4 regions of the Viridibacterium curvum genome follow, and region 1 is predicted to be linked to each of the others. Evidence: predicted binding sites of a transcription regulator. Region 1 holds the regulator's gene; each other region holds the start of a gene.

Evidence for each region. Region 1 encodes sigma-54, which starts transcription at its own class of promoters, with help from an activator protein. Its sites were predicted from a motif close to TGGCACGCTTNCTGCTNA; they were not measured.
Region 2: a site for sigma-54 is predicted at 1,938-1,955, ahead of ABEA02_RS13615 (PEP-CTERM sorting domain-containing protein). Genes of this name have one in related genera too.
Region 3: a site for sigma-54 is predicted at 1,906-1,923, ahead of ABEA02_RS08720 (CmpA/NrtA family ABC transporter substrate-binding protein). Genes of this name have one in related genera too.
Region 4: a site for sigma-54 is predicted at 2,876-2,893, ahead of ABEA02_RS03530 (flagellar hook-length control protein FliK). Genes of this name have one in related genera too.

The regions. Positions count from the first base shown of each region.
Region 1 covers NZ_BAABLD010000008.1:1,043,077-1,047,063, reverse strand. Annotated here, with positions in the region: gene lptB (LPS export ABC transporter ATP-binding protein) at 1-657, shown strand, start outside; gene ABEA02_RS12650 (RNA polymerase factor sigma-54) at 676-2,181, shown strand; gene hpf (ribosome hibernation-promoting factor, HPF/YfiA family) at 2,192-2,518, shown strand; gene ABEA02_RS12640 (PTS sugar transporter subunit IIA) at 2,672-3,157, shown strand; gene hprK (HPr(Ser) kinase/phosphatase) at 3,126-3,987, shown strand, end outside.
Region 2 covers NZ_BAABLD010000008.1:1,269,361-1,273,347, forward strand. Annotated here, with positions in the region: gene ABEA02_RS13610 (acetate/propionate family kinase) at 59-1,252, shown strand; gene ABEA02_RS13615 (PEP-CTERM sorting domain-containing protein) at 1,321-1,878, opposite strand; gene queC (7-cyano-7-deazaguanine synthase QueC) at 2,165-2,854, opposite strand; gene ABEA02_RS13625 (hemerythrin domain-containing protein) at 3,018-3,431, shown strand; gene ABEA02_RS13630 (CBS domain-containing protein) at 3,411-3,854, opposite strand.
Region 3 covers NZ_BAABLD010000008.1:220,475-224,461, forward strand. Annotated here, with positions in the region: gene ntrB (nitrate ABC transporter permease) at 1-444, opposite strand, end outside; gene ABEA02_RS08720 (CmpA/NrtA family ABC transporter substrate-binding protein) at 514-1,767, opposite strand; gene ABEA02_RS08725 (ANTAR domain-containing response regulator) at 2,174-2,752, opposite strand; gene ABEA02_RS08730 (hypothetical protein) at 3,011-3,987, opposite strand, start outside.
Region 4 covers NZ_BAABLD010000002.1:490,662-494,648, reverse strand. Annotated here, with positions in the region: gene fliM (flagellar motor switch protein FliM) at 1-906, opposite strand, end outside; gene ABEA02_RS03535 (flagellar basal body-associated FliL family protein) at 928-1,521, opposite strand; gene ABEA02_RS03530 (flagellar hook-length control protein FliK) at 1,643-2,827, opposite strand; gene ABEA02_RS03525 (sterol desaturase family protein) at 3,029-3,987, shown strand, end outside.

The sequences.
Region 1 (3,987 bases):
TCCTTCCAGGTCGGCGGCGGCGAAGTCGTCGGCTTGCTGGGCCCAAATGGTGCGGGCAAGACGACCTGCTTCTACACCATCGTGGGTCTCGTCAAGGCAGATGGCGGCCGCATTCACCTGAACAGCACCGACATCACCCACCTGCCGATGCACCGTCGTGCGCAGCTGGGCCTGTCCTATCTGCCTCAGGAAAACTCGGTGTTCCGCAAGCTGACGGTGACGGAAAACATCCTCGCCGTCCTCGAATTGCAAAAGCTCGGCAAGGACGAGCAACGGGGTCGCCTCGACGAACTGCTCGACGAGCTCAACATCGGCCATCTGCGCGACGCCAATGCGATATCCCTGTCTGGCGGCGAACGCCGTCGCGTCGAAATTGCGCGCGCACTCGCCACCAACCCCAAACTGATCCTGCTCGATGAACCCTTCGCGGGCGTCGATCCGATCGCGGTGATCGACATCCAGAAGATCATCGGCTACCTCAAGGCACGCGGAATCGGCGTATTGATCACCGACCACAACGTGCGCGAAACCCTCGGTATCTGCGACCACGCCTGGATCATCAATGCCGGCGAAGTGCTGGCGGGCGGTCGTCCGAACGAGATCGTGCAGAATGACCAGGTTCGCCAGATCTATCTGGGTGAACATTTCCGGCTGTAAATCACGCATCATCCAGTCATGAAGCCCTCGCTCCAGTTACGTCTCTCCCAACAGCTAGCGCTTACGCCTCAACTCCAGCAGTCCATCAAACTGCTGCAGCTGTCCACCCTGGAGCTCAATACCGAAATCGAGCGCATGCTGCTCGAAAACCCTCTGCTCGAACGCGATGGCGCCGAGGAGGGCGAAGATGTCGCACCGATGCAGGACGTGCCCACGGCAGAGGCTGCGACAGCAGCCAGTGAACTGTCCGACCGCCACGCCAATGGCGAAGAGGACTTCGAGCCGCAAACCACCGTCGAAATGCCCGACACCATTACCGAGGCCTACGACTCGGTGTCGGACGACGACATCGGCGAGGCTGCCGAATGGCGTGCCGAAGCCACGGGCAGCGGCAGTGGCAGCAACGACAGCGACGACGACAGCGATTTCCAGGAGTTCCAGGCCGCAAGCACCAGCCTGCGCGACCACCTTGAGCAGCAGCTCGCGCTGATGCCCTTCTCGGACCGCGACCGCGCCTTGATCCGCCTCATCATTGAAGCGCTCGAAGACGACGGCATGCTGGCGCAGGAGCTTGAAGAGCTCCTCCCCCTGATCCCCGAAGAATGGGAAGTCGAGCTCGAAGAGCTGGTCACGGCTTTGCGCCATGTGCAGCACTTCGACCCCGTGGGAATCGGCGCCCGCAGCCTGCAGGAATGCCTGTTGCTGCAACTGAAGGCACGCGACAAGAGCCCCACGCGCGATCTGGCCATGGGCATCGTCGAGCACTGTCTCGAACAGCTCGCCGCACGTGATTTCGTCAAGATCCGCCGCCGCCTGGGCTGCGATGACGACGGCCTGCGTGCCGCACACGAACTCATCTGCAGCCTCAACCCGCATCCGGGTGCCCAGTTTGCGCCGCTGGAAGCGCGTTACATCGTGCCGGATGTGATCGTGCGCAAGTACCGTGGCGCCTGGACGGCTAACCTGAACCCCGAGGCCATGCCCAAGCTCAGGATTCACCGGGTCTATGCCGATATCCTTCATCAGAACCGTGGCATCAGCGGCTCGCTGTCCACGCAACTGCAAGAGGCAAAATGGCTGATAAAGAACGTCCAGCAAAGATTTGACACGATCCTGCGCGTGTCGCAGGCTATCGTTGAAAGACAGCGCCAGTTCTTCGACCACGGTGAAGTGGCCATGCGGCCCCTGACCCTGCGGGAAATTGCCGAAGAGCTGGAACTGCACGAGTCCACGGTGTCGCGGGTCACCACACAGAAGTACCTGGCCTCGACGCGTGGGATTTATGAACTGAAGTATTTCTTCGGCAGTCACGTGTCTACGGACACGGGCGGTGCCTGCTCCGCCACGGCGATTCGCGCGCTGATTCGCCAGATGGTCGCAGGGGAAGACGGCAAAAAACCGCTGTCGGACGCAAAGATTGCCGAGATGTTGGGCCAGCAGGGTATCGTGGTGGCTCGCAGAACCATCGCGAAGTACCGCGAGTCACTCAATATTCCGCCGGTCAGTCAGCGCAAAACGATCTAGGAGTTCGCTTATGAACCTGAATATCACCGGCCACCACCTCGATGTGACGCCCGCCATCCGCGAATACGTCACAGGCAAGCTAGACAGGGTAATCCGTCACTTCGACCATGTGACTGCGACGCATGTCATCCTGTCTGTCGAAAAGCTCAAGCAGAAGGCCGAAGTTACGGTTCATGTCCGCGGCAAGGACATCTTCGTGGAAAGCAGCAACGAAGACCTTTACGCCGCCATTGACGCCATGATCGACAAACTCGATCGCCAGGTCGTCAAGCACAAGGAAAAGTCGTCCGACCATACCCGCGACGCCATCAAACACCAGCAAACTGCAGAAGGCTGAGCCCCTGCGACGGCTCTCTCCCGCACAGGGAGAGGGCCGCTTCAGCACAAACCTCTCGTTCATCTCGACGCTGCCTGTCCGATCAGGCAAACTTTCCCCCCTCTCTCGCCAACTCGCGGAATACCAGGCGCCGAAGCGTCCGTACTACCTGCAATGAACCTGATCTCCAAGATCCTGCCTGCTGCCAACGTTGTCATCGACTTTGCTGCCAGCGACAAGCAGACAGTGTTCGAGTCTGCCGGCGTCATGTTTGAACGCCAGGCCGGTGTATCCAGCAAGCTGGTGACCGATGCGCTGGCCCAGCGTGAGAAGCTCTGCTCCACCGGGCTTGGGCAAGGCGTCGCTATTCCGCACGGCCGCATCAAGGGCCTCAAGTCGCCGCTGGGCGCCTTCATGCGCATGGCCGAAGCGATCAACTTCGATGCCCCGGATGCCAAGCCCGTCGGTCTCATCTTCATCATGCTCGTGCCCGAGCAGGCCAACGAGGCGCATCTGCAGCTGCTGTCCGAGCTCGCCACGATGTTCAGTGATCGCGAATTCCGCGATGCGCTGACGGAATCCGCCGACGCGCGCGCGCTGCACAGCCTCTTTGCCGAGTGGGACGCCAATGCGGCGAACCAGCGTCGCCCAGCTGTTTGAAGCCAACCGGGCCGCGCTGCGCCTGCGCCATGTCGCAGGCCGGCTCGACACCCATATCACCGTTCACGATGACCGCGTGTGGGCAGCCGACCTCGTCGGCCACCTCAACCTGATCCACCCCACGCGCCTGCAGGTCATCGGCCAGACCGAGTTCGAATGGGCGCGCCGTCAGGCCAAGGACAAGCTGGAGCACCACCTGCTCGCCATCCTCGCCGCACCACCCCCTGCAATCATCGTCGCCGACGACTGCGAGGTGCCCGACATCATCCGCCGCAACTGCGAAGATGTTGGCGTTCCCGTACTCGCCTCGCCGCTCGAATCAGCGCGCGTCATCGAAGTGCTGCGGTCCTTCCTGTCGCGTCGTCTCGCCGAGCGCGTCTCGCTGCACGGCGTGTTCATGGACGTGCTGGGCCTCGGTGTGCTCATCACCGGCGACTCGGGTGCAGGCAAATCCGAACTCGCGCTCGAACTCATCTCGCGCGGCCACGGTCTCGTTGCCGACGACGTGGTCGAGATCTCGCGCATCGCCTCGGGCGTACTCGAGGGCAAGTGTCCCGAGATGCTCAAGGACTTTCTCGAAGTGCGCGGACTGGGCATCCTCAACATCCGCACGATCTTTGGCGAAACGGCCTGTCGTCGCAAGATGCGCTTGCGTCTCATCGTGCACCTGCAGAAGCGCAACGTGCAGGACGAACCGCTGCGCCTCACGCTCGACGATGAGGAACAGGACGTGCTGGGGGTTGGCGTACGCCGCATCATCCTGCCCGTGGCGGCAGGTCGCAACCTCGCCGTGCTGCTCGAAGCGGCCGTGCGCAACACCATCCTGCAAC
Region 2 (3,987 bases), 230 kb from region 1:
CGCGGCAATGATGTGCTTTTGAAGGTTGACCTGTAGTTCCGTATTTTTTGGGGGTTTCATGAAAGCGTTGTTGGTGGTGAATGCAGGTTCGTCGAGCCTGAAGTTTGCGTTGTTCGGTCTGCCGCTGATCGAAGGTGCGCAGTCCCTGTTCCGCGGCCAGATTGATGGCATCGGCGCCGACGCACAGTTCAAGCTGCGTGATGCGAACGATGCGGTCTGTCTTGACCAGCGCATCTCCGCACCGGCCGGTTCAAGCCTTGAAGAGCAGCACCAGATCTCGCTGGATGCCGTGCTGGCCTGGCTGGGCACGCAGGACATCGAGCTTGTCGGTGTGGGCCATCGCGTCGTGCACGGTGGTTCGGAATTCTCGGCGCCAGTGCGTCTCGATGCCGAAGTGCTCGCCAAGCTTGATGCGCTGTGCGCACTTGCTCCGCTGCACCAGTCGCACAACCTGCGCCCGGTGAAGGCTCTCATGAAGCGCTTCCCGACGCTGCCGCAGGTAGCTTGCTTCGACACGGCGTTCCACCGCACGCAGAGCCCGCTGGCTGAGGCCTTCGCGATTCCGCGCGCCATTTCGGCTGAAGGCGTGAAGCGCTATGGTTTCCACGGTTCGTCGTACGAATACGTGTCGCGCGAAATGCCCAAGCTGCTGGGCGACAAGGCCAAGGGCGCGGTCGTCATCGCCCACCTCGGCAACGGCGCTTCGATGGCCGCGCTGCGTGATGGCAAGAGTATCGGCACGACCATGGGCTTCACCGCAGTGGACGGTCTGATGATGGGGACGCGTACCGGTGCGCTGGACCCGGGCGTGCTGCTGTACCTCATCGATCAGCATGGCTACGACAGCAAGAAGCTGACGAACTTCCTCTACAAGGAATCGGGGCTGCTGGGCGTCTCCGGCATCAGCCAGGACATGCGCACGCTGGAAGCCAGCGACGCGCCCGAGGCGAAAGAGGCTATCGACCTGTTCTGCTATCGCGCTGCGCGCGAGATCGGCAGCCTCGCAGTCGCGGCGGGTGGACTGGATGCCGTGGTGTTCACCGGTGGTATCGGCGAGAACGCCTGCAATGTGCGCGCACGCATCCTTGGCTATCTCGCCTGGCTGGGGCTGGAAGTCGATGCGGAAGCCAACAGCCAGCGTGGCAAGGCCATGCTGATCAGCAAGCCCGGCAGTCGCGTGCTGGCGGCGGTGCTGCCGACCAACGAGGAGTGGATGATTGCGCACCACACGGTGTTGAAGATCGATGCCTGAACACAGCGGATGAGCGCAACAAAAAGGACAGCCGAGGCTGTCCTTTTTGTTTGTTGCGCAGGGCCGAATCAGGCTGCGCGGCGGCGACGCGAAGCGGCCAGGCCAGTGAGGCCCAGTGCAGCCAGCGCGAGGCCAGCGGGCTCGGGGATTTCGCTGGTCTGATCGAGCACCAGGTCGCCGACGATGATGGCGGACGAGTCCCAGTTGTAACCGGTGATCGTGAAGCTCAGAACGTCGCCAGCGCTGACGCCTGCGAAGGTGTAGCTGCCGCTGACATTGAAGCCGCCGCTGACACCGCTGTTCGGCAGCAGGGCCGTGCTCGGGCCACCCGTTTGCGATGCGGTCAGGCTGGCTTGTGCCATGTACCAGGAGTGAAAGCCGCTGAAGATGTAATCAATGGCGTAGTCGCCAGCGCTGTCAGCGACACCGCTGACCGTCCAGACGCGGGTGACGCCGTATCCCGGCTGGTCGTAATGCATGCTCCAGGTGTCAGCATCGACCTGGGTTGCGCTCGTGGTGCCCGGACCGGAGATGCTCCATTCGATCGCGGTAGCTTGTGCGGGTGTCGTGAGCAGGGCTCCGGTCGCGATCAGTGCGGTCGCTGCGAGTTGCGACATCTTGTTCATGTTGTTCATCCCTTTGAGAGTTGGTGGTTCAGGGCGTAAGTGCTGAACCCGAAGCCATCTCAGCAAAGAGGGTGCCAGATTAGAAATCCGTTACTAATCAGATGGTTGGGCGGCTGTCCTGCGAAACTTCCGAAGCTGTGTAAGAAAGTAATCGCGACAACAGAAGTCGATAGTGTTAATTAATTCACGCCAACGACGGGCATCATCGAAAAACAAATTCAAAATCAATAACTTGAAAATTCCTGGCGACTGTAAAAAACAACGACAACGATAAAAGTGACAAAAATCACGGCTTGTAGCGCGTGGGATCGGACAGTCCAGCTTCCACGAAACCTGCGCTACGCAGCCTGCAGGCATCGCACTTGCCACAGGCCCGACCGTCGTCGTCAGCCTGGTAGCACGAAACCGTAATGCCGTAGTCAACGCCGAGCCTGGAGCCGAGCTGGATGATGCCGGCCTTGCTGAGCGAGATCAGCGGAGCGTGCACCTGCAGGGGCAGGCCTTCGATGCCGACCTTGGTGGCGAGCTGGGCCAGCTTCTCGAAAGCGGCAACGAACTCGGGGCGGCAGTCGGGGTAGCCGGAGTAGTCGACGGCATTCACGCCGACGTAGATGTGCTGTGCCTGCAGCACCTCGGCCCAGCCCAGCGCAAGCGACAGCATGACGGTGTTGCGCGCCGGTACGTAGGTGACGGGGATGCCGGGCTGCACGCCGTCGGTGGGCACGGCGATGCTGGCATCGGTGAGGGCCGAGCCACCGAACTGGCCCAGGTCGACGTGAGCGACGCGGTGCTCGCGCGCACCCAGGGCTGCGGCAACGCGCTCGGCGGCCTGCAGCTCGGCAGCGTGGCGCTGGCCGTAGGCGACGGAGAGGGCGTAGGTCTCGTAACCGGCGTCGCGGGCAATGGCAAGGCAGGTGGCGGAGTCGAGACCGCCGGAGAGCAGAACAACGGCGCGTTCAGGGCGTGAAGTATTCATGTTGCGGAGTTTTGGCGGCAGAAACAGGGGAATTATCGCCGAAGCGCTCCCTGATCTGTCTCAAATCGCGGCTTTTCCTGACGCGCAGAATGGGCTGGCTGGATTTCGGAGTTCCGGCCCCGCGGGGCGGGTCAAGAAGGCAATGAGCCAAAAGGAGGGTCAGATGGAAGCACAAGAACTGCTTGAGGACATGCATCGTCGTTGCGACGACCTGCTGATGAGTCTGGATAGTTTCGTGCAGCGCGAGGCTTGGCCGGAGGCGGAGACGACTTATGGTCGCTTGCGCACCTCGATGCGTGCGCACTTCGAGGCCGAGGAAGAGGAGCTGTTTCCAGCCTTTGAGCGACAGGCTTATGTCAATGCAACATCCACTGCCATCATGCGCCGCGAACATCAGCGCATGAATGCGATGATGGATCACATGGGCGGCGCCATCGCAGTGTGCGACGTGGTGAGCTATCTCAATGAGTCGGTGCGGCTGCGCAGCTTGCTGACGCAGCACGCACGCAAGGAAGACTTCCTGATGGATGCCGTGTTTGGCGTCGCCACCCAGGCGTCAGATCGACATCTCGCCTGAGATGTAACTGGACAGTTGTTCGATGGTCTTGCGCTGCTCTTCCATGACGGCCTTGACTGCGTCGCCGATGGTGACGATGCCGACGAGCTTGCCGCGTTCGACAACCGGAAGGTGGCGGAAGCGGTTCTCGGTCATGATGCTCATGATGTCGTCGACGTTCTGGCTGGGCGAGATGGTCAGCAGGTTTTGTGTCATGACATCGCCGATCTTGAGGTCGCGCGAGGACTTGCCGCGCAGCGCGACTTTGCGGGCGTAGTCGCGCTCGGTGAAGATGCCGACGAGGCGTTCGGATTCGAGAACCAGTACTGCGCTGATGTCGGCCTTGGCCATGAGTTCCAGCGCTTCAAAGACGGTGGTCGCAGGTGTGACACCGAGAATTTCTGCCGACTTGCCGGCGAGGATTTCCTTGACGGTCGTGCTCATGGTTTCGCTCCGTGGGACGGTAACTCAGTGTGGCGACTGCACGCGCTGAGCGCAAGTAGGAATAGCCGTATGACGGGCATGTGGTGGCGCCGTTCGGGAGGGTGAGCGTTTACCGGGGCGGACCGTGTCAGCT
Region 3 (3,987 bases), 820 kb from region 1:
GCCCATGAACTTGAAGCGCCCCAGCATGAAGCCGACCGGGATACCCACCAGCGCCGCAAAGCCGAAGCCGATGCCGACGCGCTTGAGCGAGGAGAGGATGTTCCAGCCGATACCCTGGTCATTCGGACCGTTGCTGTAGAACGGATCGGAGAACAGCACCACGGCAGCACTCCAGGTCTTGGCCGGCGTCGGGATGCCCTGGGTCTTGATCGCAACGACCTCCCAGATGGCGATCAGCAGTGCCAGCCCGATGAGGGGCGGCAGCACGATGCGGGCGATATTCTTCAGCCGCTCACGCAGTTCGCTACGCTTGGCGACGGGAGCCGCCGGTGCGGCAGGGGCGACGGGTGCTGCGGCAACAGCCTGCACGGGCGTCGCAGCGTTGGCGGGTGCGGTCGAGGAAAAGGTCGGGGTTTGCGAGATGCTCATCGTGGCGCTACTCATTCTGGTTACTCCTGTGGGAGATCGGGAAACCGACACCGGTGCGCTTGTGGCGCACCGGTGTCATCGCCATCAGGCCTTGATCTTGAAGCTTGCGGCGTACTTCTTCGGGTCCTTGCCGTCCCACACCACGCCGTCGACGAGCTTGGACGTGCGCATATCGGACTTGGGAATCGGAGCCTTGACGATGGCGGCAGCCTCCTTGTAGAGCGCCGTCTGGTTGATCTGCTTGGCAACAGCCAGATAATCGACGTCTTCCTTCAGCAGACCCCAGCGCTTGTGCTGGGTCAGGAACCACATGCCATCGGACAGCCAGGGGAAGTTCACTTGCCCGTCGTTGTAGAACTTCATGTAGTTCTTCTCTGACCAGCTCTTGCCCAGACCATCTTCATACTGACCCACCATGCGACCGCGAATGACGTCGGAATCGGTATTGACGTAGGACTTGGCCGACACCACGTCAGCTGTCTCGCTGCGGTTCTTGGCGCTGGCATCGATCCACATCGAGGCTTCGAGGATCGCGCAGACCATGGCACGAGCAGTCTTCGGATACTTCTTCACGAATTCAGCCGTGGTACCAAGAATCTTCTCGGGGTGGTCCTGCCAGATATCCTGTGTCGTGATAGCGGTGAAGCCGATCTTGTCGACAATGGCGCGCATGCCCCAGGGTTCGCCCACGCAGAAACCATCCATGTTGCCGACGCGCATGTTGGCCACCATTTGCGGCGGAGGCACAACGATGGTCTTCACGTCCTTCATCGGGTCGATGCCGTTGGCCGCCAACCAGTAGTACAGCCACATGGCGTGGGTACCGGTCGGGAAGGTCTGCGCAAAGGTGTATTCCTTCTCTTTCTTGGCAACTAGCTTGGCGAGTGTCTCGCCATTGATGGCGCCCTTGTCCTTCAGCGCGTTCGACAACGAGATGGCCTGACCATTGTTGTTGATGGTCATCAGGTTGGCCATGTCCTTCTTCGGGCCACCAATGCCGAGGTGCACTCCGTAGATGAGGCCGTAGAGCACGTGAGCGGCGTGCAGTTCGCCGTTCACCAGCTTGTCGCGCACGGCCGCCCATGAGGCTTCCTTGGTGGGGTTGATCTTGATGCCGTACTTCTTGTCGAAGCCCTTCACGGCAGCCATCACCACCGATGAACAATCCGTCAGCGGAATGAAACCGATGTTCACTTCCGTCAGCTCAGGGGCGTCCGAGCCCGCAGCCCACGCACCTGACGACGGCAATGTGCTCGCCGCAGCAATGGCGCCGGTCATGGCCGCACCCCGCTTGAGAAAACCGCGCCGACTTGCCTGATCATCAAATTTCTCCGTCATGTTCATCTCCATTGAGGTACCGGGTTTGCACGTGCAAAACGGAAAAAGGCGTCACGACATGACGGACCGATTGACGGTCTCCCATGTCGGACGCCTTTGTCCGCGTGCAGCCGCCATTGGCTCGCACTTGGTCTCTTCTTAGCAGGCAGCGTGCCAGTCAAAGCAAATAACGTAATTTCAATGACTTGCATATGCGCAAGCAGATAAACCACCCGGTGGACGGCTGCTCAGGAACGCACCCATGCGGTGCAGCGCGCACCGTTGTCAGGCTGACCCGGGGGCAAACGAGGGGGCGAAATGCGCGCGTGCGCACAGGCACCAAATGCAGCCGGAGGCCGCAGGGACGGGCAGAAACAGACAGGAAAACAGGAAGAGGGCGAGAACAGCAGGGAGGGAAGAGCCTGGCTCAGCCCAGCAGCAGCTTGGCGCTGGCGAGCACTTCTTCGGCGACTTCAACAAGCTTGCGACCGCGCTCCATCGCCAGCTTGCGCAGGGCGTGGTAGGCCTCGTCCTCGCCCATGCCGCGCGCCTTCATGAGCACACCCTTGGCACGATCCACGATGACGCGCTCGGACAGCTTGCGCTGCGCTTCGTCGCGCTCGCGGCGCAGGGCCATGAACTCGTCGAAGTGTGCTGTCGCCACGCGCAGCAGCGAGCTCAGCTTTGCGGGCTCAAGACCATCGACCACATAGGAAGACACGCCGGCCCGCATCGCCTGGCGAATAGCATCGTCGCCACTGTCCTCCGAGAACATCAGCACGGCGCGCGGAAAGCTCGCGTTCATGGCTGCAATATGTTCCAGCGTGTCGCGGCTGGGCGAGTCAGTGTTGATGAGCACGACGTCGGGCTGAACATCCTGGATGCGCTCGACAAGCCCGAACGCGTCGGGCAGCACAGCAGCCACCATGTGGCCGGCGCGCGTCAGGCCCTCGCATATTTCCAATGCGCGTTCCTGAACCTCGTCGATAACCAGAATCTTGAGCATGCCCATCCTCGAACCATGCAACCCCGGCTCGCGCCGGATCCTTGAAGCGGATGCCATTGTAGCGATTGTCAGCGCGCAAAACGCGTGCCTGCTTCACGCGCCGACCAGCGCCCCGGAGCGTGTCCACATTCATCCGATGGTTGCGCGGGCACTGAATTGCGCACGGAACAAGGCACGGGGCTTGCCATACTGCGTTGCGCGCCTCGTCTGGCAAGCCCCGCATTTCAACGCAATCCGCTGGGTGACTGTGAACACGCCCTAGTCCTGAAGGTAGTCCCCCAACAGGCTGCGGGCCAGATCCTTGCCATCCACCCACAGCGCAGCCCCCTCCGGCACCACCGTCATGCCCTCGCGCAGCAAACGCTGCCCGCGCATCACGTCGGCCCGCAATCGAAGGGAGGGTGCGATGTCCAGACCAGCCTCCAGCACCTCGCCATCGCGAGTCGCAACACTCCTTGCGGCTGCAATGTGGCGCCGATAGGCCGCAAAAGCCTCCTCCGTGGCCAGCCCTTCCTCAACGCGCGCCCAGGCTGCCACGGCAGCCACGCCCTCCTCGCGCCCCGTCGCATGTACGACGCCCAGACGCATCGCCCGCCAGCTCAAACCATCGTTGTGCAGGCTGGCGGCAATCGAGCGGCCCTGTACGTCCCACGCGCCGAGAATGCGCAGCGACGCCACCACGCCCTCGCGGCGCACATGCAGCGTCGCCCCCAAGGGCACGGCTCGTTGCTCGGCGCGGAACTCGCGAAAGTCGAAACCGCCCAGCACGCGCTGTGCGGCGCCGCTCTCCGCCACCTCCTCGAAACGCAGGTCCGTCACGCTGATGCGCGTGCGGTTCGTCGAGGTCGAATAGAGCCAGGCCTTGCACTGCACCGCGCCCGCTGGTGCCAGCTGCAGATTTGAACGCTCGACCGCCACGCCCTGCCCGCCCGTCACACGCAAGGCGTTTTCACCACCAATCAGGCGCTGCGCCGCGTCGTAGAAGTTGAGATAGAGATAGACGTCACCGCCCTGCAGCGCCGCCGTCAGGCGATAGCGTTTGCCGGCCTCCACCGCAAAGCGCTGCGACAGCCCCACGCCCAGCTTGTCGTCTTCATCAACAAGGCTCACCACCGGCTTGCCCGTGCGCTCGCTCACCGCAATCTGCGTGCTCTCGCCATTGGCTGCAAAGTCCTGCACCCAGGCACTGCTTGCGTTGAACAACTGCAAGGGCTGGTCGTCGAGCCAGAACTCCG
Region 4 (3,987 bases), on a different contig from region 1:
TTCGAGGACGCCGACACCGTCGACGTTGGCCTGGATCGAGCCATCCATGTCGAGCGGAATCACGTCACCCGGTTTGAAATTGACGAGCTCACGCAGGGTCACCGTGGCGGTCGCGAGCTGCGCAACCAGCTTGATGTCCACCGCCTGCACCTGCTTGGTCATCATGCTGATCCAGCGCTTGTCCTGCGTGATGTGGTCGGACTGCATCGAGCTGTAGAGCACGTCGCGGATCGGCTCGACCATGGAGTAGGGGAAGCAGATGTGCATGTCGGCCTGCGCGCCGCCGAACTCCAGCGTGAAGGTCGTGGCGACGACAATTTCGCTGGGCGTGGCGATATTGGCGAACTGTGAGTTCATCTCGGAGCGGATGTACTCGAACTGCAGATTGAAAACCGGGTGCCAGGCGCGCTCGTATTCTGCAAAGACAACCTTGAGCAGGCCCTGGATGATGCGTTGCTCGGTCGAGGTGAAATCACGACCTTCGACGCGGGTGTGGAAGCGACCGTCGCCGCCGAACATGTTGTCGACGACGAGGAAGACGAGATCGGGGTCAAAGACCATCAGCCCCGTGCCGCGCAGCGGCTTGGCCAGCACGAGGTTGAGGTTGGTCGGCACCACGAGATTGCGGACAAACTCGCTGTACTTCTGAACGCGGATCGGCCCAACCGACACTTCCGCATTGCGGTGCATATAGTTGAAGAGGCCAATACGCAGGTAACGGGCGAAGCGTTCGTGGATCAGCTCCAGCGTCGGCATGCGACCACGGACGATGCGTTCCTGCGTCGCGAGGTCGTAGGAGCGTATGCCGCCTTCCTCGCCGCTACCGGAATCGGGTTCGTCGAGCTCGCCGGTGACGCCCTTCAGAAGGGCATCAACTTCGTCTTGCGAGAGAAAATCCTGACCCATGTCGCGCTACCTGTGGCTGGATTACTGGACGATGAACTGCGTAAAGAACACGGCCTGCACGGGCAGTTCGACTTCGTGCTCTTCCGCGTCCTTCTTGCGGCGCTTGCTGCGTTTGGGCGGCTCGACGCCCATCACTTCATTCATCACATCCTGAATGTCGGCAGCCAGAGACTCCTTGCCCTCGGGGGAGGTGATCTCGCTGGCTTTTTGCGCGCCGGCAAGGTTGAGGATCTCGTGGCGAATCTGCGGCATCAGTGCCTTCAGCTCCTCGGCCTTCTTGTCATCGCTGACCTTGAGACTCACCGCCATCTGCAGGAATTGCTCACCGGCACCCGGCGTCTCGGGCTGCAGATTGACCGTAAAGGGCTCCAGCGGCAGGAACACCGGCGGTTTGTGCTCTTCCTTCTTTTTCTCTTCGTGTTTCTCGGCCTTGGCCTCTTCGTGTTCGCCATCGGCAGGCGCCTTCTTGCCGCCCAGCATGATGCCCAGCCCGACGCCAAGCCCCAGCGTCAGGACTGCCACGCCGATGATGATGAAGAGCAGCTTCTTGCTCTTCTTGGGCGGGGCGTCGCCTGCTGCGGCTTCTTCTTTCTTGGGCGCTTCCTTGTTTGCCATGTTTGATCACCTTGCCAGTTCAGCGGCATTGTCGCGTCATGGCGACAGTGCCCAAGCCCTGAATAACGGACAAAGCGGGCGGCAAATGAAGCCTTGGAAGCAATTTGTTGCCATGGCGCTTTCAGGCGAAGGTGTCGACGAGCCCAGTACCAGAGCGGGTCTGGCGGACCTGGCTGGTTTCATTCAGCAAACCGCCGCCATTGCCCTGCACGCCAGATCCGCCACCACCACGGCGCTCGCGGCCTGCCGCGTCAGACCCCTGGCCGCTCTGGCCAGCGCCCACGTCGGCCTGGCCGAGATTGATGCCGGACTGCGCCAGCATGTCGCGCAGCTTGGGCATGGCGTCCTGCAACGCCTCACGGGCTACCGGATTCACCGCCACGAAGCTGGCACTGGCCTGGTCACCCTTCATGTCAATCGAGATTTCGACGCGGCCAAGGTGGGCAGGTGTCAGCACCAGCTCGGCCTTGCCCGAGTCATGCTGGGCACTCCACACCAGTTTGTGGCCCACTTCTTCGGCCCAGCCAGCCTGTCCGACCGGTGTGCGGATCTCTGAGACCGTAGCGCTGTTCTGGCCGGCATGCGCCGACGTGGCGGCCTGCGCGGTCTGGCTCTGCCGCATCAGCTCGGCCTGCTGCGTGCTGTTGAGACCGGCTTGCTCCAGTGTTGCGGCAAAGCTTGGCTTATTAGACTCCTGGCGGGTCGTCAGTTCTGTGGTCGCGGTGGGCAGTTGTTCGCCGTTTGTTAGCTGTTCATCCCCGGCTTCGGACTTGCCATTGCTCATATTGCCCAGCGGTTGCTGAAGTGCCGCGCTGCGGCCGTCTGCGGCATCCGGAATTGCCGTAGAAGCGGCAAGGTTTGCCGCGTTGGCGGCAGGCTTGTCTGTCAGCGGGGCGTCACTGCGGGCAACCTCGGGCATGACCATCAGCCCGGCCAGCCCCGCGTCCGGTGCCGTCTGATCCGTCACGACCTCGGTCTGCGACGGGGTCTCGCTCATGCGCGACTGCAGGCTCACGCTGGCCAGCAACTGCGCCAGATCGGCCGGGGTTGCCGGGTTTGCTGTGCCCTCGGCTGCCGTCTCCTTGTCAGTCCCGGCGGCCTTGTCCGATGCGGGTTTCCCGGCGGTCGCTTCCATCCTGGAGGAAGCCTTGTCGCCGCTCGCAGCGGCCCGCTTTTCGCGCAACACACTGGAGAAGCTTTGCGCGCCTTCGCTCTGGTTTACCCCTTCTCTGGCGGCTTCATTCTGCGCATTTCCCTGCTGCACGGAGGCAATGGCAAGGGCGGGATTGACGCTGACTTCGGGCATGACTGAATCCTTTCCGGTATCTGCAACAGCACTGCTTTCGGAGGGGATTCAGCAAAGGGTGTGCCATCGGCAATCCGATCCGCGTCGCGGTCGCTTGAAGGGCCGACCGGGGGCTGCCGCAGCGGGCCTGGCCTTGCGATAACATCGCCCGCTTGTGCCAGCTGGCATCCCTGACCTGAAGATAGTCCAACGATGATGGAAATGATCCGCAAGCTTCTGCGACTGCGCGCCTCGCATGGCCGCCTCGAATCCGGTTCCGGCATGATTTCCGGCGTCTTCGCCCTGTGCCTGTCCATCCTCTGCCTGCTCGGCGTGCTGGCTTTCCACTTTCCGCAGTACCTGACGACGCCCGAGCTGCGCCACCACGTCTATGACGTCGGCGCGATGCGCCAGCTGTTGTTCTGGTCGATGGTGCTGTCAGGCGGCATTGCGCTCTTCAACGCCATTTTTGGCCGCACCCGCTGGCTGGCAGCCATTGCCTTCGGCATCGTTGTGCTGTGCCTGCTGCTGGGCGGCAGCAAGGTCCAGGTCGGCCCCTACGAACAAAGCACCGCCTATCTCGGGCTGGACTGGTTCATCCTCGACCTGCTGGGCTCGACCCTGCTGTTCGTCTTCATCGAGAAACTTTTCGCGCTGCGAAAGGACCAGCCAGTGTTCCGGGAAGAGTGGCGTACCGACCTACATCACTTCCTCGTCAATCACCTCGTCGTCGGCTTCATCCTGCTGGCCACCAACCTGCTGGTGCACAAGCTCTTCGGCTGGGCCGCGCGCGACAGCGTGCAGTCCTGGGTAGCCGGTCTGCCTTTCCCGGTCGCGCTGTTTGCCATCATTCTCGTCGCTGACCTCGTGCAGTACTGGACGCACCGTGCGTATCACGAGATTCCGGTGCTCTGGCGCCTGCATGCCGTGCACCACAGCGCCAAGCACATGGATTGGCTGGCCGGCTCGCGCCAGCACATCCTCGAACTGCTGATGACGCGCACCCTCGTGCTGGCACCGATCTTCGTGCTCGGCTTCGCCAAGGAAGTGATCGACGCCTACATCATCATTGTCGGCTTCCAGGCCGTGTTCAACCACGCCAACGTCAGCGTGCGCCTCGGCCCGCTGCGCTACCTCATCGTTACACCCAACTTCCACCACTGGCACCACTCACAGGACCA